Regions from separate parts of the Paenibacillus sp. FSL H8-0280 genome, predicted to be linked through region 2. Evidence: predicted binding sites of a transcription regulator. Region 2 holds the regulator's gene; each other region holds the start of a gene.
The links. The regulator Rex, encoded in region 2, represses fermentation and respiration genes when NADH is low (regulators of the CRP and FNR family bind a similar motif). The targets are predictions, from matches to a motif close to TTGTGAAATATTTCACAA.
Positions count from the first base shown of each region.

Region 1: MHI12_RS28675 (cytochrome ubiquinol oxidase subunit I) is a predicted target of Rex. The motif match lies at 3,340-3,357, and genes of this name have one in related genera.
Region 3: nirB (nitrite reductase large subunit NirB) is a predicted target of Rex. The motif match lies at 4,277-4,294, and genes of this name have one in related genera.

Region 1 covers NZ_CP150296.1:6,589,319-6,597,799, forward strand. The annotation lists gene cydD (thiol reductant ABC exporter subunit CydD) at 1-801, opposite strand, end outside; gene cydB (cytochrome d ubiquinol oxidase subunit II) at 803-1,858, opposite strand; gene MHI12_RS28675 (cytochrome ubiquinol oxidase subunit I) at 1,803-3,218, opposite strand; gene MHI12_RS28680 (tetratricopeptide repeat protein) at 3,602-4,894, shown strand; gene MHI12_RS28685 (glycosyltransferase) at 4,891-5,865, shown strand; gene MHI12_RS28690 (glycosyltransferase) at 5,867-7,408, shown strand; gene MHI12_RS28695 (class I SAM-dependent methyltransferase) at 7,405-8,076, shown strand; gene MHI12_RS28700 (glycosyltransferase) at 8,345-8,481, opposite strand, start outside.
Region 2 covers NZ_CP150296.1:4,329,961-4,338,441, reverse strand. The annotation lists gene panD (aspartate 1-decarboxylase) at 1-98, shown strand, start outside; gene MHI12_RS18885 (tetratricopeptide repeat protein) at 192-839, shown strand; gene dinG (ATP-dependent DNA helicase DinG) at 982-3,843, shown strand; gene MHI12_RS18875 (redox-sensing transcriptional repressor Rex) at 4,062-4,715, shown strand; gene MHI12_RS18870 (amidohydrolase) at 4,702-6,009, shown strand; gene MHI12_RS18865 (DUF5590 domain-containing protein) at 6,047-6,577, shown strand; gene MHI12_RS18860 (hypothetical protein) at 6,880-7,407, shown strand; gene MHI12_RS18855 (AAA family ATPase) at 7,400-8,481, shown strand, end outside.
Region 3 covers NZ_CP150296.1:4,909,527-4,918,007, forward strand. The annotation lists gene spoVAD (stage V sporulation protein AD) at 1-399, opposite strand, end outside; gene spoVAC (stage V sporulation protein AC) at 396-899, opposite strand; gene MHI12_RS21565 (M42 family metallopeptidase) at 1,548-2,621, shown strand; gene MHI12_RS21570 (hypothetical protein) at 2,849-3,169, shown strand; gene MHI12_RS21575 (metal-dependent hydrolase) at 3,401-4,108, opposite strand; gene nirB (nitrite reductase large subunit NirB) at 4,384-6,813, shown strand; gene nirD (nitrite reductase small subunit NirD) at 6,869-7,195, shown strand; gene MHI12_RS21590 (formate/nitrite transporter family protein) at 7,245-8,027, shown strand; gene MHI12_RS21595 (YfbR-like 5'-deoxynucleotidase) at 8,313-8,481, shown strand, end outside.

The DNA.
Region 1 (8,481 bases), 2.3 Mb from region 2:
CATATGTCCCTCCGTCAGACGTAATCCCAGACCAACTGCCACGGAAGCAACGGACAGCATGGTGAAGAAATCGAGAGCAAACGAAGAAAGAAAAGCCATGCGCAGGGTAGACATCGTCGCCTTCCGATACCGCTGACTGACCCGCAGAATGGACCCTTCGTGTGTTTTGCTTTGTCCCAGTGTTTTCAGCGTTTCCAGCCCACGCAAGGTATCAACAAAATGGTTAGCGAGTGCTTTGTAGGATCTGAATTGTCCGTCTATCTTACGCTGCGCAGCGAGGCCAATCAGAATCATGAACACAATCAGGATTGGGAGTGTCAGCATCAGAATAACCCCAGACATCAGATCCAGCTTAAACACATACAGCAAAATGACGATAGGTGTGAATCCTATGCCCAGCATACGAGGAATGAATAGTTCAAGATACGTCTTGAATTGAGCTGTTCCCTCACGTGCCAGTGTAACCAGATGGCCTGTGCCCTCCGTCTTGGCATAACGCGGTCCAAGTCTGAACCACTGCTCCACCATCTGTCTGCGCAGATCAGTCCCTGTCCTCTCCGCATATCGTGAGGTCACGAGTTGTAACCAGAAGGATAAGGCGTAGCGGGCGGCAAAAGCAGCCAGGAACAGCAGCAGTACTGGGTACTGCTCCGTTACGGATGAACCTTCAAACAATGCCGTGATGGCCTGTGCTAGCCATTTAGCCTGCATAATGATCGTCATCGCCTGTAGCATCACCAGCGCTGATGCCAGCGCGAGTACAGGCCGGATGCCCGGCAGCTTCAGCAGCCCCCGTCCCATATCAGTACTCCAGGTGGTGCTGCTCGTTCAGACGTTTGCGGAAGATATAATAACTCCAGATCTGATAGCCAAGAACAAATGGCAGCAGTGTGCATGCTACAATGGTCATTACTTTCAATGAATACGCACCAGATGCCGCATTGTATACGGTCAGGTCAAATGCAGAACCAAACGAACTCACCATGACTCTTGGGAACAGACCGATAAATACAGAGGCAAAGGCAATTGCAATCACAGCACCTGTCATACCAAAAGCCCAGCCTTCATGCTTCTGACGAACGAAGTATGCCGCAAGTGCAAGCGCGACTGCGCCAAGTACAACCATGATCCACAGTGCCCAACCGCGAACGGCGAACACATCGGTCATGAAATACGTCATTATCGCATACACAGCGAGCAGTGCAGCCAGCGGCAGCATCAATTTTTGCGCTGTCTTCAAGGCACGCTCTCTGAGTTCCCCGACTGTCCGTAGTGAGGCAAACAGCAAGCCATGAACCAGACACAGCAGCGTTACGCTCAAGCCACCAATCACGGTGTACGGATTAACAATATCGAGGAATCCTGCACGCAACTGCATCTCCCCATCAATGGGCAGACCTTTCATCAATGTGGCAAAGACCACTCCGAACAGGAAAGGCAAGAGCGCGCTGGAGACAACAATGATGATGTCCCATGTTTTGCGCCAGCGCTGTTGTTTCATTTTACTGCGGAATTCGAAAGCAACTCCGCGGCCAATCAAGGCAAGTAACACCACCACAAGTGGCAGGTAAAAACCACTGAACAACGTCGCATACCAGTGCGGGAAGGCAGCAAACATCGCTCCCCCTGCCGTGATCAGCCATACTTCATTACCATCCCAGAACGGACCGATCGAGTTAATCAGGGTCCGGCGTTCACGATCTGTTTTGGCAATAATGCCTGTAGACATCCCCACACCAAAATCAAAACCTTCCAAAAAGAAGAAACCAACAAACAATACGGCAATCAGCAAAAACCACAACTCACTTAGTGACAACGGAATAACCTCCATCCACGCCGAACGGATCGGCCGATTCATCGTGATCTTCTGGCTTCTCGACCGCAAATGGCCCCGCCTTGATCTCACGTACGAACAGATATACCATCACGATACCAAGAACGGTATACGCAGCAGTGAACGCAATGGTAGAGAACAGGATCATTCCTGCGGATACATTCGGTGAGACTCCGGCTTCGGTGGTCATATAGCCAAATACCGTCCATGGCTGTCTTCCGACCTCGGTCATAATCCAACCTGATGTATTGGCGATAAACGGCAGGGAGATGGCAAATACCATCAGACGCATAAACCACTTTCCAGCGACCTCCAGCTTCTTGCGCATAGCCAGATACGTACCGTACAGAGCAAGCACAATCATCAAACCACCCGCTGCGATCATAATGCGGAAACTCCAGAACGTTGTCCGTACCGGCGGGATGTAGTCCCCCGGTCCATACGTCTGTTCATACTCAGCTTGAAGTTCCTTCATGCCTTTGACACTACCGGAGAACTTGCTGTAGGACAGGTAACTGAGCAATCCAGGGATTTTGATCTCCCCCGTACTCTCCTGTTTATCCGGGTCAATAAAAGCGACCACCGTCCATGGCGCCGGATCTTCTGTCGTTGTCCATGTGCCCTCACTGGCTGCCATCTTCATCGGCTGTGTCTCCACCAGATATTGCGCCTGGAAGTGACCCGAGAATGCGACGCCGAATGAAGAAACAAGAGCGATAATGATCGCGATATTAAACGATTTGCGGAAGATCTCCACATCCTGCTTTTTCATCAATTTGTAGGCACTGATCCCGGTTACGACGAAGGCCCCTGTCATCAATGCACCAAAAATCGTATGTGGGAATTCAACGAGAAGCTGACCATTCGTGATGAGTGCAAAGAAATCATTCATCTCGGCTCGGCCGTTGTTAATCTCAAACCCAACAGGATGTTGCATAAATGAATTGGCTGCCAGAATCCACAGCGCGGACAGGAATGTGCCGACAAACACCAGCCAGATGCAGGCCAGATGCACTTTTTTGGACAAACGATCCCATCCGAATATCCACAATCCAATAAATGTAGACTCCATAAAAAACGCCAGTAGCGCTTCAATAGCCAGTGGCGCACCGAACACGTCCCCGACAAATCGGGAGTACTCGGACCAGTTCATACCAAACTGGAACTCTTGCAAAATACCTGTGACTACCCCGACGGCAAAGTTAATCAGGAACAGCTTGCCCCAGAACTTGGCCATCGTTTTGTAGATCTCCTTACCCTTAACAACGTACAACGTCTCCATGATTGCAACCAACAGTACAAGACCGATGGATAGCGGGACAAAAAAGAAATGGAAAATCGTTGTAAGTGCATATTGGATACGCGATAACATAATCGGATCCATACCGTTACCCCTTCTTTCTGTTCACTTCGCAGTATGCGTATCTGGCATTGAAGCTGCACCTTCGCTGTCTGTCCGCCAAATACGTTGATGAACGTATTGTGCCAGATTACCTATTTTATACATGTGAGAATTATCACAATCTTCGTCTCTAGCGCAAAAAAAAGTGATCCTGGTCACACAAAAGATAAAATTCAGCCTATTATCACAGCTTGCCAACTTCATCTATTCATGGAAGATACTCATGTTTGGGACGGAATGCCCATATGTTAGTCTCAGGCATATCATGCGAAGTACCGTGAGGGCTTTACATATGAAGTGAAAGCATGAAACACATGCAGGGCGAATGACGCTCCATATTACAGTCAAGGTGAGGTGAACTATTCATGGAAAAACCTGCACCACTGCCAGGTGAAGACACCGAAGCCAGGCTGGATAAAGCCAGTACAACACAGCCCCCTGTCCGGTATGTTCTCTTCCCTCGCAAAGGGGGCTGGTCATCCTTTCCCTATCCCGATATTGCTGCACTGCTGTCGATCGAGGGAGAGGTCTACTATGTCAGCAGCCTGACGCAAATAGAAGATGTACCTCCGGTCATTACCGTCATCTCCCTCCCTGAAGCCGAGCAGCTATTGCTGGAACCTCGCACCATAGCCGTAGTCGCCCATCCCTACTGGCTAATGGCTACAGCTTCGCTGGAGCCTGAACTATGTATTGCCCTGCTCCCTGAGCCTGCTGGAAACGAAGCAGAATCTCCGCTATGGGAGAGCAGTATTTCCAAACTGGTCGGCATCGCCGATCTGGTAGGCACATCCTCCGAAACACGTTATATGAAGCTGTTATTCCAAGGCGTACGTGCTATCTGGCTGGGCGGAGAAGACCCTGCACCTGCGGGTACGATGCAAAAGGATGATCTCGAAGTCCCTCTCCGGGACTACGAACTGCTCTTCTTGCATGCGCTGCGGCAGATCCTGTCAGGCACTCCAGATAGCGTCACCCTGCTTCAATGCAGTGTACGTGCCGACTTCTACCGTCAGCTACGTGCCAAAGCAGGTGCACATGAGACGATATCCTTTTTGCTGGCAGCCTATGAGTACTTGCTTGAAGATCCGCGGGCCGTCCATTCGTTGCAAGAGGCCTTCACCCATGCGGTCATGAATGGTCGCAGTGATTGTGTGATCTCCCATTATCGATTCCTGTCTGCCATTCATGCCCGGGCTGGAGAGTTGGAGGACGCCCTGCGAGTGTACGGAATTAGCGCATCCGATGAACAGGAACGGCATCATTATGAACAGTTATGTCGCTGGCTGGAGGCAGGAGAAGATCAACTTGTACGAGCGGAACTACTGCGTATGAACGATGATTACGGAAACGCCCTGCGTATCCTGGACGAACTTGGCGGAGAAACGGCGAGACATTGGAAATTCCGCATTTACCAGGAGACTGGACGTGTGGAAGAAGCACTGGCTCTGGTGCATGCAGTCGATATTCAGGATGATGCCAGTCGCCGGGATTATCAGCAATTATCCGGCAGTGCGCTGGCACTGCGAGGGGAACGGCACGGGGCAGTCCGACATTATCTCGAAACGGCACTGGAGGATGAAGATGCGCTGGCCCGGATTGTCGAGCTGGAGCTGTTGGATCATGCTGTACAGCAATTGCTTGGGGAGGTGCCATGATGCTGGACCCAAAGAAGCGTAGACAACAGTTGAATGGGCCAATGGTGCACAGGGATATCCGAACCGAAACAGTCGATCGAACACATACAGACGCATTGGGAAATGGCGATCACACCCCGGATCATGCGCAACCAACACAGGACATCCGAAGCCAAGTGCATCACTGGGGTGATTCACAAGGTCAGGCAGAACAGAATGCTGCTATAACACAAGAGGAAACAAGTGTATTCAAAGAGCCCTTCTCCATTCGCCGGGTTCGCAAAAGCAAAGGCAACAAGCTGACCGCCATGCTTCAGGTTCGCAATGAACGTGGCCGATACCTTGAAGAAGTATTGCATGATCTGAGTGAGTTCGTGGATGAGATCGTGATTGTGGACGATGCCAGCACAGACGGAACACCGGATCTATGCAAAGCCTATCCAAAGGTGGTCCGTCTGGAGGTATTGGAGAAACCGCTGTTCGCCGAGGAATGGCGCCTTCGCAACACCTTATGGCAAGCGGCTGCGGGAACACGTCCCGACTGGTTACTCTCGGTTGATGCGGATGAGCTGTACAGCTCAGAGGCCAAGAAAGCCATACGCACTCTGATTAATCAGGAGTATGCGGACTGGTTTGCATTTCGTTTCTACGATATGTGGGGTGGCCGGACCCACTACCGGGAAGATGATCTCTGGTCTCTGCACAAACGGCACACCGCTTCACTTGTACGGTATATGCCTGGATATCCTTATTTTTATCCACAACAGAATCATCACGTTCCCCGTCTTCCCTTGTCCTGCACTGTATTGCCTGGGGTCAGTACGGAACTGAAGGTTCAGCATCTCGGCTGGGCCGGCAGTCTGGAGGACCGGGTTCGTAAATATTTGCGTTACAAGCGCATTGATCCTAGCGGTGAGTGGGGCAATCTTGCACATTACGAGTCTATTCTCGATCCGGAACCTCGGCTGATTCCCTGGAAGGAGGGACCGTGAGATGGGCGTGGTGAGTATTCTGACGCATAGTTTCACCGATGCGTATAACCGGGAATTCGGTCGTGTATTTGGTGGCGGACTGGAACGCTATATTCTGGATCTGTGCAGTGTCATCCGAGGACTCGGGCATATTCCCGAGGTTCATCAGCTCTCTTATTTTGAAGCATTCCAGACTCGGACGGAGCAGATTGACGTATTTGGTTATTCGTACGACATGGATAATGTACCGGAAGCCTTTGATCGGATGGCAGCCGCAGCGCGTGGCCCAGTGATCTATGCCAGCTGTCTGTGGCAACCCATCACCTATAAACCCGGCAGTCTTGGCATCTGTCACGGCATTAACTGGGATCGTCCCGGACTGCCACTGGAGACCAAACAACAAGTCGCGGAACATATTCAACTGGCTCTGGATGGACTCGTGCGCATTGTATCCGTGGATTCTCACTTCCAGACCTTTTGCCGGGCTGCCTGCACCTATACCGATCCAAGACAGGTTGTCCTGATTCCCAATGCGGTGGATACATCCTATTTCACACCTGCCCCACCAACGCGAACCTTTGAGCAAGAACAGGAAGACGAATGGCTCGTCGCATGGAAGAATGATCTGGCGAGTCATGAAGAAAATGTTGGTGCAGTTATATCAGGGGTGCAAGCTGTAGAAGGCCAGGGCGGAACGAGTTGTGCTGGAGCGAACAGTGGTAAGGCTAACAGAGATGGAGGTGGGGATACAGATAGCGATCAAGAACGAGAGGGGAAAGGAACGGTAGATCTCCATTTGCAGTTATCGAAACTGGAAGAAGTCGAGGCAGATGGCGAAACGTATAGGTTTGCTCATAACCACCGAAATTCAAAGGATTGGGCTACAGATATTCTAGCAGAAGCAGATGCTGAGTATCAGGTTAATGGTCCGATTCAGGGACAGGTTGAAAAGGAAGCTATTGATGCTCGTGTGACCTCACCCTCCCCAATTCGCATTATCTATCCACGCCGCATCAGCATGGAACGGGGTATTATTCCAATGATGCTGGCGGCGGATAAACTACTTGGAGCCTTCCCGGATCTGGAGGTTGAATTTGCCGGGGAACTGGTCGAAGGCAGTACGGTCGGGAGAGTCTTTCGTTACTGGCATCGTACTCATCCACATGCGGAGCGAATTAACCAGCGCACGTATGATTTCCGGGATATTCGGGAGGCCTACCATCAGGCAGATATCGCCGTAATTCCAACCGTCTTCTCGGAAGGCACCTCCTATGCCTGTCTGGAAGCAATGAGCTGTGGACTCCCGGTAATTGCCTCCAATGTTGGCGGATTGAATGATCTGATTCAGGATGGTTTTAATGGGCTGCTGGTACCTCCTGGTGAGCAGGAACTAACCGCTGCACTGGTGCGTCTTGTACAGGATCGGGCCGAGCGAGAACGACTGGGAATCTATGCGCGCGAGACTGCACTATCCTATGATCTTGCCAGGTGGCGGAGCCGGTGGAGCACGGTGTTGGAATCTTTTTTGGCAGAGACAGGATTAAAGGAGGGAATTCGGGGATGATGGATACGCCCAAGGCAACGGAATTCATGGAATCAAGATACATTCGGCAAAGTGACCCTAAAACGGACACATTGGTCTTCCCGCTGCATCCGGCATGGTGGAGCCGTCCCTACGAATATGAATGGGCCCGGCGGTTTGTACGTCCAGACGATGTTGTCCTTGATGCAGCCTGCGGCATCTCCCATCCATTCAAATTCTGGCTCGCCGAACACTGCCGCGAGGTTCACGCCTGCGACTGGGATGAACGCATTTTGTCTGAAGAGGCGATAAGACTGGATATTGTTTCTGATTTTGGCGAGCAAGCCGCCCAGGATCTGCCGGAATCAACTCTCGTCCGATTGCACCGTGCACAGGCCAATCTGGCACAGCTTCCGTACGAGTCGGGTAAGTTTGATCGGGTGTTCTGTATCTCTGTACTGGAGCATCTGGATACAGGCACGATGCTGCGGGCGTTTCGTGAATTCGCTCGGGTGCTGAAACCAAACGGACAGTTGATCGCTACCTTCGATGTGCCCGAGATGCGGCCTGATCTGCTGGAGACGATTATGGCTGTCACCGGATTAACCATTGAAGATAAGCTGAATGTGAAAGAGCCAGACGATGCCATCTGGTCTGACATGTACGGCACGCCGATCCGCTGTTTTCGAGCGGTGATATGCAAAGGTTGAGACGAATTGGGTTACGTTGAGCTAAGTGCAGAGTGGAAAATTGAGGGCTTAAGAGCTCGACCCATTAGCAACGGAAATATCCACGGTTCGGGCAATGCTCCGATTACCGGTAGCTCCGTTGCTTTTGCAATTTCAATTGGAGATCAATTGAGAAACAGTTCGGGATTACAGGGATTGGGGGTTGGGGACTAGAGACTAGCAATCAGAAATTAGTGATTAAAGATTAAAGATTAAAGATTAAAGATTAAAGATTAAAGATTAAAGGAAATTATAGGTGTATCAGTAACATGTTGCACTGGTTGGTGTACTCTTTGGCAGAGGCTGCGCCGGGTGCTGTTAGGCGCAGCAGGGTTTGCAGGCCCGGCGGGATTGTCGTCGCCGGGCGACCTGTGGCGGCAGGTTGCC
Region 2 (8,481 bases):
AAGAGGCAAATACTCACAAACCAACCGTTGTATTTGTAGATGGACAGAATAAACCTGTACAAACGATGAAACAGGAAGTCCACGCAACAATTATGTAATCGACTGGTAAGGAGAATGAAATCGGCCCTTGAAGCAAAAAATGAGTACAGGTCACTGCACTAATCCATTTTTTCAAGGGTGGGGATGCATCGATGTTCCAGCATGTTTTCGCAGAAATGAACGACATGTTAGATGAAATTATCAAGAGCTATCCTTCCGCTGAAGGCCTGAACAAACAGGAATTGCTGCAAAAGTGGAACTTGCTTAAGCGGATGAGTGACGGAATGCTGGATGAATGGCTGATGTTTGAAGAAAAGATGAGCCAGGTGAGGGAGCGGGAGATGGATAAGCCTGCTTCCCTTGAACCGGAACAGGAAGCTGTTACCGCTCTGCCTGAACTCCATCTGGAATGTTTCAGTCGAGGTCAGGGTTATTTCAAATTACAGATGTATCCGCAGGCGATCATGCAGTTCTCCCGGGTTGTGACCGACCATCCGGAGAGTGCATTAACTCGTTTTTACCTGGCGCTCGCGTATCTGAATCTGGAACAAATAGCGGAAGCCGGGACACATTTGCAGCAGATCATGTACCTTAAAGGTTCACCTCGCTTAAAAGGGCTTGTATGTAACGCCCTGGGCTGTATTCAAGCCAAGCTTGCGAATCCCGAAGCTGCATGTTCACTCTTTGCACAGGCCCTTCAGTATGACCCGACATTGACCGAACCACTGTACAACATGGAAGCTTGCAGGTTGAACAGGGGAAAATTGCAATATGCTAATCAGCTGACGACCCTTCATTAAGCGGGAATTCGGCGACAAAAAAACGGTGTTCCCTCCTTTGGCATAGCGGCGGGGACACCGCTTTTTTGTCAGTTAATTTTCAAATCCCCTTTTTTTTGCTATGCTGTAACATAGACTGGAATGGAAGGGACCGTACATTGCAATGAAATTTGCCGTATTGGATTTCGAAACAACCGGCACGCAGTCCGACGGTGAGATTATACAGGCCGGACTTGCCATCATAGATCATGACTACAGCATAACTCAAATATATAGTTCTTATGTGAACCCTGGTGTACCGATTCCCCCGTTTATTTCGGGGTTGACGGGTATTACCGATGAAGATGTGGCGGACGCTCCTTCACTCGAAGAGATGATGATGGAGATGGTTCCGCTGCTTAATGATGTGGTGCTTGTTGGACACAACGTCGCTTTTGATTTTCACTTTTTGCAGAATGCTCTCGACCGTTGCGGTTATTTGCCGTTCACTGGCCGCATTCTGGACACGATTGATTTTCTGAAGATTACATTCCCATCATTGGGTTCTTATCAACTCGGTTATGTGTCTTCCGAATTTGGATTTCAACATGATCGCCCTCACCAGGCAGACAGTGATGCACTGGCGACAGCCTATGTGCTGCTCAAGTGTCTGGATGAGTTAAAGGAATTACCGCTCATAACGATTCAGCGCCTTAGTGACCTGTTTGCACCAGAAGACAGTGACTTAGGTTGGTTTTTGGACGGGATGCGTAGTGAGAAGGAAGCAGAGCCGATTCAGGATCTGGACGGACATACCTATTATCGTCAGCTTGCTCTTAATGTAAGTGATTGGACCGATATTGGTGCACCACGCGATGAGCGGGAGGCTAACCCTCTAGATGGTGTAAGCTTCGAACAGTTTATGGACCAGGTTCGGGAGAACCTGAAGGATACACTGGATCATTACGAAGAGCGTGAAGCGCAGACTCAGATGTTCAGCAGTGTAAGGCAAGCCCTGGATGAAGAGAAACATCTTTTGATCGAAGCTGGAACGGGTACCGGTAAATCTCTAGGGTATCTGTTGCCTGCTATTTACGAAAGTGTGAAGCAAGAACAGAAAGTTATGGTCAGCACGCATACGATCAATCTGCAGGAGCAATTGAGAGAGCGGGACATTCCTATGCTGACTCAAGTGGTTCCGTTCCCGTTTAAGGCTGCTGTCTTCAAAGGACGTGGACATTACCTGTGCCTGCGCAAATTTGAACACAAAATCAATAAACGTGAGTTCGCTACACCCAAAGAGGATTATTTCACAGCTGCTCAGATGATTGTCTGGCTTACGCAGACCGAAACCGGAGATGATGAGGAACTTAACCTTAGCGGACGCGGAGGGGACTTCTGGGAGACGGTACAGAGCGAATCCGAATCATGTCTGGGAAGATCCTGTCCATGGTTCCGTAAATGTTTCTACCATCGTGCCAAACATGAAGCAGGGTTGTCTGATATCGTAATCACCAATCACTCCAAATTATTTACGGATGTGAAAGCCGCGCATCAGCTGCTGCCAGCCTATGAGAGTCTTGTAATCGATGAGGCACATCATCTGGAGGATGTCGCTGGTAAACATCTTGGAATGCATATGAAATATTTCACCTTGGTTCATACACTGACCCGCCTGTTTAAAGACAGTCGTAATGGTCAGCTGCCTATGCTTCGGTCGCAGTTATCCGGGCATGAAAATTCGGTGCAATGGGGCTCCATGGTGGATCAGATGTTCCCGCTCGCTCTTGAAGTTAAGGAGCTGTGGGATCGTATGAGCGATGCCTTGTTTGGTCTGTTGCCTGAACGAAGTGATGCTTCACCGGGAGAGACGGGGCAATTTTCACTGCGTCTGAAAGCATCTCAGAAACCTGCAAAATGGCAGGAGTTGCAGGATCTGGAGAACCAGATCTATGTGACTCTGGGCGATTTGGTTCGCAAAGGGGACAAATTGCTGCTTGAGGTGAAAGAAGATCAGGATGATTATCAATCGGATAGTCTGATCACGGACATCACAGGACTGCTGAAAGATCTGACCACATTGAAGGAAAATTTACGTTTCTTCATGCGTATGGATGACGCCAAAACGGTGTACTGGATGGAAGCCAGCGGCCAATTCCGCAGCAAATCTCTCCAGCTGTATGCCGTACCTGTAGATGTCAGTGCACAACTTAAGGATTTGTTTTTTGACAAAAAGAAAAGTGTTGTGCTTACATCGGCTACGCTCTCCGTAGATAAGTCATTCCAGTTCATGATTGAACAGCTTGGCTTGCAGGAAGCCGCCGAGAACAATAGGCTGTTAACGTCTATGTTGCCATCACCTTTCAATTATCGCGATCAGGCACTTCTGGTGATTCCGCGTGATTTCCCAAGTGTGAAGGGAAGTGTGGGTGATGCGCACTTTGTCAATATGCTGGTGCAATCACTCGCAGAGACGGCAATTGCTACGCGTGGACGCATGATGGTTCTGTTTACTTCATACAAGATGTTGCGACAGGTCTATGATCCGCTGAAAGAAGCTCTGTCTGGCAACGACATCTCGTTGCTTGGGCAAGGCGTTGATAGTGGAAGTCGTTCCAAATTGACTCGCAGGTTCCAAGATGCCAAAGCTACGGTACTTCTGGGCACAAGCAGCTTCTGGGAGGGTGTAGATATCCCTGGAGAGGCGCTAACCTGTCTCGCTATTGTGCGATTGCCTTTCCAGCCACCGAATCATCCGTTGGTGGAAGCCAAGAGTGAGTTGCTTCAGGAACAGAAGAAAAATCCGTTCATGAAACTGTCCGTGCCGCAAGCGGTCATTCGTTTCAAGCAGGGATTTGGCCGATTGGTGCGTACAGCGCAGGACAGAGGAATTGTCATTGTTTATGATACACGTGTGATTGAAGCGTACTATGGCAAATTCTTTTTATATTCATTACCAGGTCCCAAAATGGAGCATATGCTCACGGAGCAGATGGTTCCACGAATCACCGAGTGGTTGGAAAAACCTGCTAATGAACAAAAATAATGGTTGTTTTGTTCGTTATATCATTGCATGACACTATCGTTTGGCGTTAAACTTTATTAGATATTTCCATATCCGATTAAAGCAGTTGCACGTAAGAACTTATAACCTAAATTACAAGGAGCATTCTGTATAAAATGTCACGTTTATCTTTGAGTTTATACAGAATGCTCATCTTTTCATCTATTATTTAATCGTGGCCTTGGTAAGGGGGAGCAAGAATGAAATCGGATAAAATTTCGGAAGCGGTGGTACGACGTCTGCCTGTTTACTTGCGTTATTTGAGCGAGTTGCATCAGCGTGAGGTGGCTACGGTTTCTTCTCAAGAGCTTGGACAGAGGCTGGATCTGAATCCGGCCCAAATTCGTAAAGACTTGGCTTACTTCGGTGATTTTGGTCGTAAAGGGATCGGGTATGATGTATCCTATTTGATCGAGAAAATTCGTCACATTCTCAAAATTGATCAGCAAATTAATGTAGCTCTGGTAGGCGCGGGTAACCTCGGACAGGCCTTGTCCAACTACAACGCATATCTGAAAGACAACATGAAGATTGTTGCTGTATTTGATGCATATGGACCGAAGATTGGTAGTCAAATCAACAGTTTGACGGTAAAACCAATGGATGAATTGACGGAAGCGGTTAAAACGGAAAACATCCGCATCGGTATTATCACGGTTCCGGATACAGAAGCCCAAAATGTAGCGGATCAGCTTATTGAATCCGGAATCGAAGCGATCCTTAATTTTGCACCAACCATTCTAAAAACACCGCCGCATATCCGCATTCACCATGCTGACTTTACAACGGATCTGCTTAGTTTGGCCTATTACTTGGAGACTGGAAAGGACGACGAGGAAGATGACAACAAATAGATGGGTAATTCACAACGGCAAATTTGCCGTTAATGAAGGCGGCACAACATGGAACGTGGTTCAAGGATACATGGTTGTTGAGGATGACAAGATTGTGCATATTGGTGAGACATTGCCGGATGAAGACAAAAATTGTACCAAAGTGGATGGAAAAGGACTGTTCTTCCTGCCGGGTCTGATCAATACGCATGGTCATGCAGCGATGTCGTTGCTCAGAGGGCACGGAGACGATCTTGCATTGCAAGTATGGTTGCAGGAAAAAATGTGGCCGATGGAAGCGAAAATGACTTCAGAAGACGTATATTGGGGAACTTCGCTATCAGTGCTTGAAATGTTGAAAGGCGGAACTACAGCTTTCCTGGACATGTACGATCACATGGATCAAGTTGCCAAAGTTGTGGAGCAATCCGGCGTTAGAGCAGCACTGGCACGTGGTGTAATCGGGCTGTGCTCGGAAGAAGAGCAATTGCGGAAGCTGGAGGAGTCGGCTGCGTTTGCGCGTGAGTGGAATGGACAGGCAGATGGTCGCATTACAACCGTAATCTCGCCACACGCACCATATACATGCCCTCCTGACTACATAGAGAAGCTTGTGCAGGTCGCGAACGACCTAAACCTTCCTCTTCATACACATATGTCGGAAACGCTTCGTGAAGTCGAGCAGAACGTGGCTGATTATGGACTGCGTCCTGTAGCACATCTGGAAAAACTGGGCTTTTTCTCTCGTCCATCCCTGGTTGCACATGCGGTGCATCTGAATGACGAAGAGATTGAGATTCTGGCCCGTCATGATGTGGCTGTATCCCATAACCCGGGAAGTAACCTGAAACTCGCTTCCGGTGTTGCGCGGGTACCTGCGTTGCTGAAAGCAGGAGTTACCGTGTCACTCGGAACAGACGGACCGGCAAGCAACAACAACCTGGATATGTTCGAGGAAATGAGACTGGCTGCATTGATCCACAAAGGTGTATCTGGTGACCCGACGGCAGTGCCAGCAGGCGAAGCGTTATTACTCGGAACGTCATACGGTGCCAAATCCATCTTCTTGAACAATACCGGAGCACTCCAGGTCGGCATGAAGGCTGACTTTATCGCCTTGGACATTGAACAGGCACATTTCTATCCACATACAGACCTGATCTCACATACAATCTACTCGGCTTCTGCCAAAGATGTTGAGCACGTATGGGTGGATGGAAAACAAGTGGTGAAACATGGCGAATGTCTGACGCTGGATGAAGAACGCATTTTGCGTGAGTCTCAATTGGCATTTGATGGTCTGCTTGCTCGTTAATTGCAGGACAGCATCATAGGGAAAGGAAGTTCGGCTTTTGAAGAAAAAAAAGAAGTGGATATGGATTTCGCTGCTTGCACTGGTTCTGATTCTGTTTGGACTTCAGCGTTATTACGTCTATGTCACTCAGGACCAGCGCAAGGAAGAAGCGCTCGCTATACAAGCAGCACAGGAGCAACTGGGCATTACATCCTATGATGAATTGCGCAAGTACATCTGGGGAGACAAAGAAGGCTCTGACAACATCTACTGGACCCTGATCGGCAAAAACAAGGATAACCAGGATGTTATGGTCTGGGTTAAGTTCGACGCAAACAATCAACCGGCTAAGGGTGCAAACGCTGTACACAGTGAGCTACTGCAAAATGGTATGTCCGAAGCGCAGATACGCAATCGCTTTAGTTCCGAAGTTCCTGCCGGTGAGATTAAACGAATCATGCCCGGAGTTGTGAATGGAATATATGTGTGGCAAGTGTATTATAAAGACGGTACGCATAACCACTATCGCTTTTATCGTTTTAGCAATGGAGAACAGGTGGACCTTGTCTACACACTCCCGAACAGCTAGAACAAATAGAGCGACATAACTAGAGAATTTAAAGAAATGAAAGAACCGGCAGACGGATATCCGACTGAACCGGTTCTTTGTGTTGCCTGTAAACATATTTGATTTAAATAGTTAAAATTAATAATTTATTCATATTTTCGCCTTCGAAATTGTATATACGATGTGATATACTCAGTTATGTACTCAAAGTTACATTCAATAACAAATAAACCTGTCGAAATTATCGCAGGAGTCAATGTGCACATATTCGTATATACCAATAAGCCAGTAGGTTGGGCCAAAATCTGGGAGGGGTAATTCACTTGAAGCTAAAAGTATTGCCTATTGCTTTAACTGCCGTCATTTCAGCCGTTGTGTTGTTTGGAGGTTGGTTTGTATATCGTCAGGTGGCTGTGCAGAATCCGATTGAAAAAATGGTAACCCAGTACGATGGAGTCAATGACGTTCAATTAACTATTAACCGCAATGACGTACAATTGAAACTGGATCTGCAACCTGATGTTGATTTGGGCAGACTGGTACAATATATTCACAAAGAAGGACAGACCCTGATTGGAACACGCTCACTAAAGTTGGATGTTGTGGATCATTCCAGTGAAGCACTGGAAAGTTGGTGGGGTGATGCGATGTTCACCGTAGCTCAGGCGATGGAGAACAAGCAATACACCGAGATTACACCAACGTTGTCAAAGATGGCGACGAATGGAATTAAGGTAAATACAGCGATGGATGACAACAATGTATATGTCAGTCTCAGAGACGGAGATGCCAGCAAGTTTATTATTCTGCCGCGTGTGCCCGGTCAGATAGGAGTGTGGCCTAATGCCTAAGTGGACAAAAGAAGTTGCCATCGGATTTTTTCCCGTATTGATTATTTTTCTTGCTTTTACTGGTGTTAATATTGTTCCGATTCTTATTGCAGCGGTGCTTGTCGGAGCTTTGCTGTTCATGATGCAAATGCGTGGCGGGATTACAGTAGGCGCTGCACAGGAACGTAAACGGAAGAAAAAAGGACCTTCCAAGCTTACTTTTGAAGAAATTGGAGGTCAGGACAGTGCCAAGCAGGAATTGCGTGAAGCGCTTGACTTTCTCATCAAACATGAAGAAATTCGGAAGTTCGGGATTCGCCCGTTAAAAGGGATCTTGCTGACGGGTCCTCCAGGGACAGGGAAAACGTTGATGGCCAAGGCTGCTGCCCATTACACCGATTCTGTTTTTGTAGCAGCATCGGGTAGTGAATTCGTTGAAATGTATGTTGGTGTGGGTGCCAGCAGAATTCGGGATTTGTTCAAGGACGCGAGGACCCGTGCCACCAAGGAAAATAAGGAAAACGCTATTATCTTTATCGATGAAATCGATGTCATCGGGGGGAAACGTGAAGGTGGTCAACAGCGTGAATATGATCAGACCCTCAATCAGCTCTTGACGGAAATGGATGGAATATATTCTTCGGATACGCCAAGAATTCTGGTTATCGCTGCAACAAACCGCAAAGAGATGCTCGATAGCGCTCTGACGCGCCCGGGACGTTTTGACCGCCACATTCAAGTGGACTTGCCTGACAAAAAGGGCAGAAAGCATATTCTGGAACTGCATGCGGTGAACAAACCTCTGATGAAGGAAGTTAATCTGGAGAAAACAGCGGAAGAATCCTATGGTTTCTCCGGTGCACAGCTCGAAAGTGTGATGAACGAAGCAGCAATATACGCCATGAGAGACGGCTTGTTAAATATCGAACAGCGGCATTTGTCCCTGGCTATTGATAAAGTCATGATGGGTGAGAAGACAGACCGTGAGTCCAGTGTGGAAGAGAAGAAAAGGGTCGCCATTCATGAATTGGGACATGCCATTATGGCAGAACTCGTTCGTCCAGGCAGTGTTAGTCAGGTGGCACTTAGTCCGCG
Region 3 (8,481 bases), 580 kb from region 2:
AAGGACATAATCTCCAGCTCCGGAGTCAACAATCATGGAGGCCAGAGCTAATGTTTCCATGGATGTGGAGCAAGCACCAAAGACACCCAGGTAAGGTACACCCAGTTTTCGTGCTGAAAAGGAACTGCTGATAATCTGATTCATCAGATCTCCACCAACAAAATATTGAAGCTCTTCCTTGGTGATATTTGCATTAACCAAAGCCAGTTGGGAGGCCTGTTCGAGCAGTTTGCGTTCTCCCTTTTCCCACGTTTTCTCGCCGATCTCGAGGTTGTCGTAGACATAATCGAAATCAGATGACAGTGGACCCTCGCCTTCTTCTGGTCCTACAACTGCGGCTTTACCGATGATCCGCGGACGATTTTCAAACTGCCATGTCTGGCGACCCAATCGCTTCATAGGTGCCCACCTCCAAATCCTAAAAAGGCGTAAACAATCCCTACGACAAATGCTGCCACGACACCAAACACAATAACGGAACCAGCAAGTTTAAACATGTTGGCCCCTACACCGAGCACCAATCCTTCAGCACGATGTTCCAGTGCAGCGGAACACATGGAATTGGCAAAGCCGGTAACCGGCACAGCAGTTCCTGCTCCTGCCCATTGAGCCATTTTATCGTAAACGCCGAGACACGTTAGAATAACCGATATGAGAATCATGACCGCCACCGTAGGACTGGAAGCTTCCTTCGATGTCATGTCGAAACCGGCCATAAAAGCCTCTTGAATGGCCTGTCCAATCAAACAGACGGTACCCCCAACCAGAAAAGCTTTGAGGCAATTTTTCAGGATTGGACGAGGCGGCTCATGTTTTTTTGCGACTTTTTTGTACTCCTTTTCATCCATGGACAGGGACGATGATTTTTTTTCGCTTCCGGATGCAGATTGAGCTGGCAAGATACAAGACCTCCTCTATGTGAAAATGGTTCAAAGCTACGGCTGAATGCCAATGTGTGTAATTCTATATTCATTGTTTGTTAATAATCGGAAGGTTATGTATCCGGCGACAGACAGCATATGTTTCCAACAAGATCATGTTGTGAAAGCAAGATGGGAATACGCCGGATTTGAGGACTTTTAGATACGTCTATAAATAAAGAAGAACAATCACGAGCAAGATAAAAAGAACGATAAACAGTACTTTTTCCGTGCCCTCTTCTGGAGGCTTCATTGGATATTTAGCTCCTTCCTGTAAACAGACAAACAAATATTGAAATAAAGAACTTCACAAAGTGATGACATCTCCTCCATATATTCATATTCATTGAAGTGGCATCAGGACTGCGACTACAGCGGATAGAGTCATGAAACTTGGACACGGTAAGCGCCCAAAATATGCCTTAAATACGTGACATAAACATGGACAATCACTTGCGCAAGGTTCATACTGTAATGTGACCAGTGGTTAAATAACAAGTCCTCAGCATATTAAAGTGCATGTTCAAAAAGATAAAAGACTTTTTGAACTACATCTTAAAAGGACAACAGGCGGGTAGCCGTTCTACTGTGACCTGAAATACATACCAACAGAGGAGTTGTTGACACATGAATGAAAAAACGATGGATATGTTCCGTACGTTGACGGAATTTCCTTCCGCATCCGGTTTTGAACGTGAGCTTCGCGGCTGGATGAAAGATAAGCTTTCCGCTTATACCGATGAGTTCGTCCAGGATCGCCTGGGGAGTCTATTTGGTGTATTACGCGGTGAGGAATCCGGTCCTAAAGTTATGGTAGCCGGACACTTTGACGAAGTTGGTTTCATGACTACAGGCATTACGGAAACGGGTATGGTCAAATTCCGTCCTCTAGGTGGATGGTGGAGTCAGGCTGTACTGTCTCAGCGACTGGAAATCATCACACCTGATCGTCGGATTACCGGAGTTGTAGGTTCTACTCCTACACACTTGCTGGACGAGTCCCAGCGGAACAAACCTGTTGATCTGAATTCCATGTATCTCGATATTGGAGCAGACAACCGTGAAGAAGCAGAATCTTGGGGCATTCATCCAGGGATGCAGATCGTACCAATCTGTGAATTCACGCCGATGGCGAACCCGAAGAAAATTATGGCTAAAGCGTGGGATAATCGTTACGGCGTAGGACTTGCACTTGAACTGGTTGAAGCGCTGCACAAGGAAACACTACCTAACACACTTTACGCTGGTGCAACGGTTCAGGAAGAACTGGGGCTTCGCGGTGCACGTACGGCGGCCAATCTGATTCAGCCTGATATCTTCTTTGCACTTGACTGTAGCGCGGCGAATGATATGACAGGTGACAAACAGTCATTTGGACATATCGGAGAAGGCGCATTGCTTCGTATTTTTGACCCGGGCATGTTCACCCATCGCGGAATGGTGGAATATGTTCAAGATACGGCTTCATCCAATCAGATCAAAATGCAATATTTCATCTCACCAGGTGGTACCGATGCAGGTCAAGTTCACCTGAGTGGCATTGGTGTACCATCAACAGTTATTGGTATCTGCGCACGTTATATCCACACGTCTTCTTCCATCATTCATACGGATGACTACGATGCGGCCAAAGAGCTGATTGTGAAGCTGGTCAAAGGTCTGGATCGGACAACGATGAATACCATAATTAATAACGCGTAACAGTTGACAAGAGACCTCCTAACTATATCGGGAGGTCTCTTTTTTATATCCACAACTATTCAGTTGGACACATTTACACGAGAAAGGTTATTCTGTCATTCGGAGTGGAAAGTGAAAATATTTTTTAGTTCAACGTACGTAGATTAATAGGCCGAACATTATATGGGATTACACATAAGATACAATAACGGAAGATGAATTAAACACCAAACAGCGGGGGACCTGTTATGGCAGTGAGAAGGAATGGAAAATCGAATAAAGGTTCCAAAAAAACAAATGCCGCAAACACCCTTCTCAATGGCAACCTTAAAGGAAGAAATCTGGAACTTATCGTTGCAGCATTACTGGTAAGTGGGAAGTTAAGAGTGGATGCGGTCACGTTGTTTCGAGAAGCTACACTGGTCGTTGAACTGGTCGGGCAGTATAAATCGCTACAAAATATTACACCCTCGAATCAAGATAAACTGGTGCAATTCCTCGATGAGATCGGTGGCGATATGACGTTGAATGACGTTATACGGGCTTTCCAACAGAGAATCAATTCCTAAACGCCAAGAAATGAGGTTGAAGTGATGTCTGACTTTGACGGAAATGGGTTCGCTGAACTACTGATCATTGTCATTCTTGTTGTTTTATTTGTATTCGGTTCTTCCGATATTGATGACCTGACTGATTCTCCTTCTCAATCCTGAACTGGCTAGGTTATTACGATTTATTCATTATGAAATGCATACCTGTAAACGCCAGCCCACAATATGCGGGCTGGCGTTTTTGGATGGCTATAGAAATAGCGGTGAGAATGCAATCCAGGCCAAAATAAGAGTAAGCACAATGCAGACATTCTCTACAACGGCCCCACGCTTGGTCCCTGTACTCATCAGATTCACCCGTATGCGCCACTTGAGCGGTGGTAACGGACGAATACCCCGATTGGTTAGTGAATCGGCCAACAGATGCATCGCATATGCCGTGCCTCCCGCTACCCAAATCTCCGGTCCCTGCTGCTGGGTCGTGCTGTACAACAAGCCCGCCCATATTGCGGTTCCGTATAGGGTATGTGTCAGTCCCCTATGAGTCAGTGTGGTGCAGAGCATTAACAAACTGCCTGCAATCAAGTTCCACGGTGCGAACGCGTGACCATAGAAGACCAGCCCAAGTCCAATCGCAAACATCAACACTTTGCGAAGCGAACGTGAAGGCAGGAATGACACGAGCGCAATGAGGATCGCAAGCAACAGGTTCCATGGTTTGGCATGAACATAGAAGTACACAAATACAGCTGTGGGCAACAGAATCGTCTGTAACAACCTGATCAGACTGTTGGGCAAGGCTCTGGATACCAGCAGCGAATTTGGCTCATCAATGTCAGGCAATAACGAACCAATCAGAGCAACCGTAACTGCCGGTGCAGTCACCGGCATACCGGCCAACTGCAGAACAGAAAGCGACACGCCTGTCCCGATAATAAGGTGGGATCTTCCCATCATGATGCAAAAACGTCCTTTCGAAGAAATCGGGAACAATACGGCCCAGTTCCGATTTTACAACGAAAACAAAATAAGAACAATAGTTCGCATTTCTTATTTGTATGAAAATAAATATGACTTTCTGTGATAGGGCTCACACTATTATATTAATGACTCTTCTATCTTTATTAGTGAATTAAATCACATAAACTGTCGTCAACTACTTGTATAATTTCAAATATAAACCACTAAAATTGTTGGTAATGTACAGCGTCTATCCAAGGAGGCATACACACATGAACGGAAAAAAAGAGAAACTCGTTATCATAGGTAACGGAATGGCAGGAATCAGTACCGTAGAACAAATTTTGAAATTAACATCGCGATTTGATATTACCGTTTTTGGCGCAGAGCCCTACCCTAACTACAACCGCATTATGTTGTCCTATGTATTGGAAGGAAGCAAAACACTGGATGACATCGTGCTGAACGACCTTCACTGGTATGAAGATTACGGCATTACGCTGCACACAGACACAACGGTTACACGAATCGATGCCGAGACACACGAAGTTGTGACTGAAGATGGAACTCGCGTTTCTTATGACAAAATTATCATTGCAACAGGCTCCAACTCCTTCATTCTCCCCGTACCGGGACACGACAAAGAGAGTGTTGTCGGTTTCCGCGATATCGCTGATTGTAATGTGATGCTCGACGCTGCTAAACAGTACAAAAGAGCGGCCGTCATCGGGGGCGGACTGCTGGGGCTTGAAGCTGCCAAAGGTTTGGTACAACTCGGCATGGAAGTTACCGTAGTGCACTTGATGCAGGATTTGATGGAGCGTCAGCTTGATCCGCAAGCTTCAGCCATGTTGAAAGCTGAATTGGAACGTCAGGGTATCCGGTTCAAGATGGGTGCGCAGACTTCCGAACTGCTGGGCGGCGAACGCGTTGAAGGGATTCGTTTTGCAGATGATACGGTTCTGAATGTTGATTTTGTGGTCATGGCTGTAGGCATTAAACCCAATACGGCTGTAGCCCGCGAAAGCGGTATGGAAGTGAACCGGGGTATTGTCGTGGATGACTATATGCAGACTTCCCTGGAGAATGTGTATTCGGTCGGGGAATGTACAGAGCACCGCGGGGTATGTTACGGCCTCGTTGCCCCATTGTTCGAGCAAGGTATGATTCTGGCGAAACATATCTGCGGTGTGGAGACCGCTCCATATGAGGGTTCTGTTGTATCCACAAAATTGAAAATTTCGGGTGTAGACGTCTTTTCAACCGGTGAATTCATTGACAGTCCAGAGCACACCGTCATTTCACACAAAGATGACTGGAAACGGACTTACAAAAAAATTCTGCTTCGTGATAATAAAATGGTCGGCGCCGTTCTCTTCGGTGACATTACGGATTCTGCCGAATTGCAAAAACTGATTAAAAATCAAACCGAAATGACCGAAGAATTGTATGGTTCACTCATGGGTACAGGCTGCGGCGGTCATAAGAAAGCAACCTCTGTTGAAACGATGCCCGAGGACGAGATCGTCTGTGGATGTAACGGGGTAACCAAAGGAGCCATTGTTGATGTCATTACAAACCAGGGCCTTACTACTGTTGATGAAATCAAAGCCTGTACCGGTGCAACACGCTCTTGTGGTGGGTGTAAACCGGTTGTGGAACAGATTCTGCAATATGTACTTGGAGACAGTTTCAGTACTGGGGCCAAACAGGGCATCTGCGGATGTACTTCCATGGGACGGGATGAGATTGTAGCCGAGATTCGTGCAAAAGGATTACAAACAACCAAAGAGGTCATGAATGTACTGGGTTGGAGTCAACCTGAAGGTTGTTCCAAATGTCGTCCGGCGATCAACTATTACCTTGGCATGATTGCACCAGATACTCACGAAGATGAGAAAGAATCCCGTTTTGTTAACGAACGTATGAACGCGAATATTCAAAAGGATGGAACGTATACGGTTGTACCTCGAATGTATGGCGGGGTGACTACACCAGCGGACCTCAAACGTATCGCTGACGTTTCAGTCAAATATGATGTGAAAGCAGTCAAAGTTACCGGTGGTCAGCGTCTCGACTTGATTGGTGTTAAAAAAGAAGATCTGACTAAAGTCTGGGCTGAACTGGATATGCCTTCAGGGTATGCATACGCCAAATCGCTGCGTACGGTCAAAACATGTGTCGGCTCCCAATTCTGCCGATTCGGTACACAGGATTCCATGGCCATGGGTGCTCGCATTGAACGTAAATTCGAACGTCTTGATCTGCCAGCCAAGTTTAAATATGCCGTCAACGGTTGTCCGCGAAACTGTGCAGAGGCGTGTACCAAAGATATCGGTATCGTTGGTAACGACGGAGGCTGGGAAATCTTCATCGGTGGTAACGGCGGTATTAAAGCTAGACTGGCTGATTCCTTATGCAAAGTGAAAACAGATGAAGAGTTGATTGAACTGTGCGGAGCCATCATGCAATATTACCGCGAGACAGGTAACTATCTGGAACGGACTTCCGAGTGGGTGGAACGCATGGGTCTGGAGCATATTCGTTCGGTTGTCGTGGATAACCTTGAGGAACGTAAAGCGTTGATGCAGCGGATTGAATTTGCACTTGAGCATGTTGAAGAACCTTGGCAAAAAGCGATTCGCAATGAGGAAGGCCAAAGCAAAATGTTCCATGGTATCGAAGTATCGGCTCGTCCATAAGCAAGCTTGCAGGATTAATACTGGAGAATGTTAAATAGATAAGGAGTGGTTTAAGATGACGACAAAACAATCAGGCATCTACTTCCCCGCCGGAGTAGTTGAAGAATTCCTGCCACGAATCGGAAGAGTAGTTGAGATTCGGGACCATCAGCTTGCTGTCTTTCGTGCATCGGATGGCACCATCTTCGCCGCTGATAATCACAACCCCCACCCCAAGGGTGGGCCGCTGGCTGAAGGCATCGTGTCCGGGCATTATCTGTACGATCCGCTGTATGATTGGAAAATTGACCTGACTACCGGTGTTGTGCAAGCACCCGACAATGGGCAAGTGCAAATGTATCCGGTGAAGGTAGAGAACGGCCAAGTCTGGATTGAAATATAGCTCCATCGAAACGTTCAAAGATTGATGCAAAATAATGGGGGAAACCGTGATGTATACACCAAGTGTTGAGGGAATTATTGAAGCTGCGGTTAAAAAACGGGATCAGATGAACTCAAATCTTTCACGCTACATGGTTGCCGCCTTAATGGCGGGTGCCTATGTAGGGCTTGGCATCGTACTGATCTTCAGTATTGGTGCCCCGCTCCTAGCGGCACAGTCACCACTGCAAACCATGTTGATGGGCATGTCCTTCGGACTCGCCCTCACGCTGGTCATTTTTGCCGGATCGGAACTGTTTACAGGCAACAACATGTTTTTCACCATGAGCACGCTCGCAGGCCGGACCACAGTTAAAGATACACTGAAAAACTGGGGACTCGTTTTCCTCGGCAATCTGTTAGGTGCGATCCTGCTCAGCCTGCTTATTGTAGGCAGCGGCCTGTTCAAAACGGCTGCGCCCGAACATCTTCTATTTGTCGCTTCTGCCAAAAAGATGGCCGCTCCCGTATCGGAGTTGTTCTTCCGCGGCATTCTCTGTAACTGGCTTGTCTGTCTGGCGATCTGGATGGCTGCTCGCACCAAAGAAGATATCGCCAAAATTGCGCTCATCTGGTGGTGTCTGTACGCCTTTATTGCAAGTGGGTATGAGCACAGTGTTGCCAATATGACTTTGCTGTCTTTATCCTGGCTGCTGCCAAACCACCCGGATACCATTACTCTGGCAGGCTGGTTTCATAACATGATCCCGGTGACGCTTGGTAATATCATCGGCGGTGCCCTCTTTGTTGGAATGGCGTACTGGTATACTTCTCCGGTACGTAAAAAGTCATAATGCTTGATTCAACTGTACTTATGTAGCGCTAGAGCACAACATCTACACACTGAAGCCACGATGGATGCCGAACTCACGTTCAGTCACACATCGTGGCTTTTTATTGTTTGTCGATAAGCTACGTACTTTCTCCTACGTCTCCCTTTCATCCTCTCGTCCTTCTATAGAGAATTAAAACTTCATTTTACCTTCGGCGCTATCCGCGTTAATCCACAGTTGACATAACTGGCGTATAGTCGATGGATACTCACACTTATACTCAATCAGCAAAGGATGAACGCTTATATGGGAATTCACACGTACTTCAGGTCACTGAATGATCTTGAACGTATTATTCGTACACCTGGCAAATTCAAATTCGAAGAACACAGCGTATCCGCTCATTCCTGGAAAGTGGTACAGTACGCCAAAACGCTCGCAGATATTGAGGAGCAACATGGAGTCACCATTGATT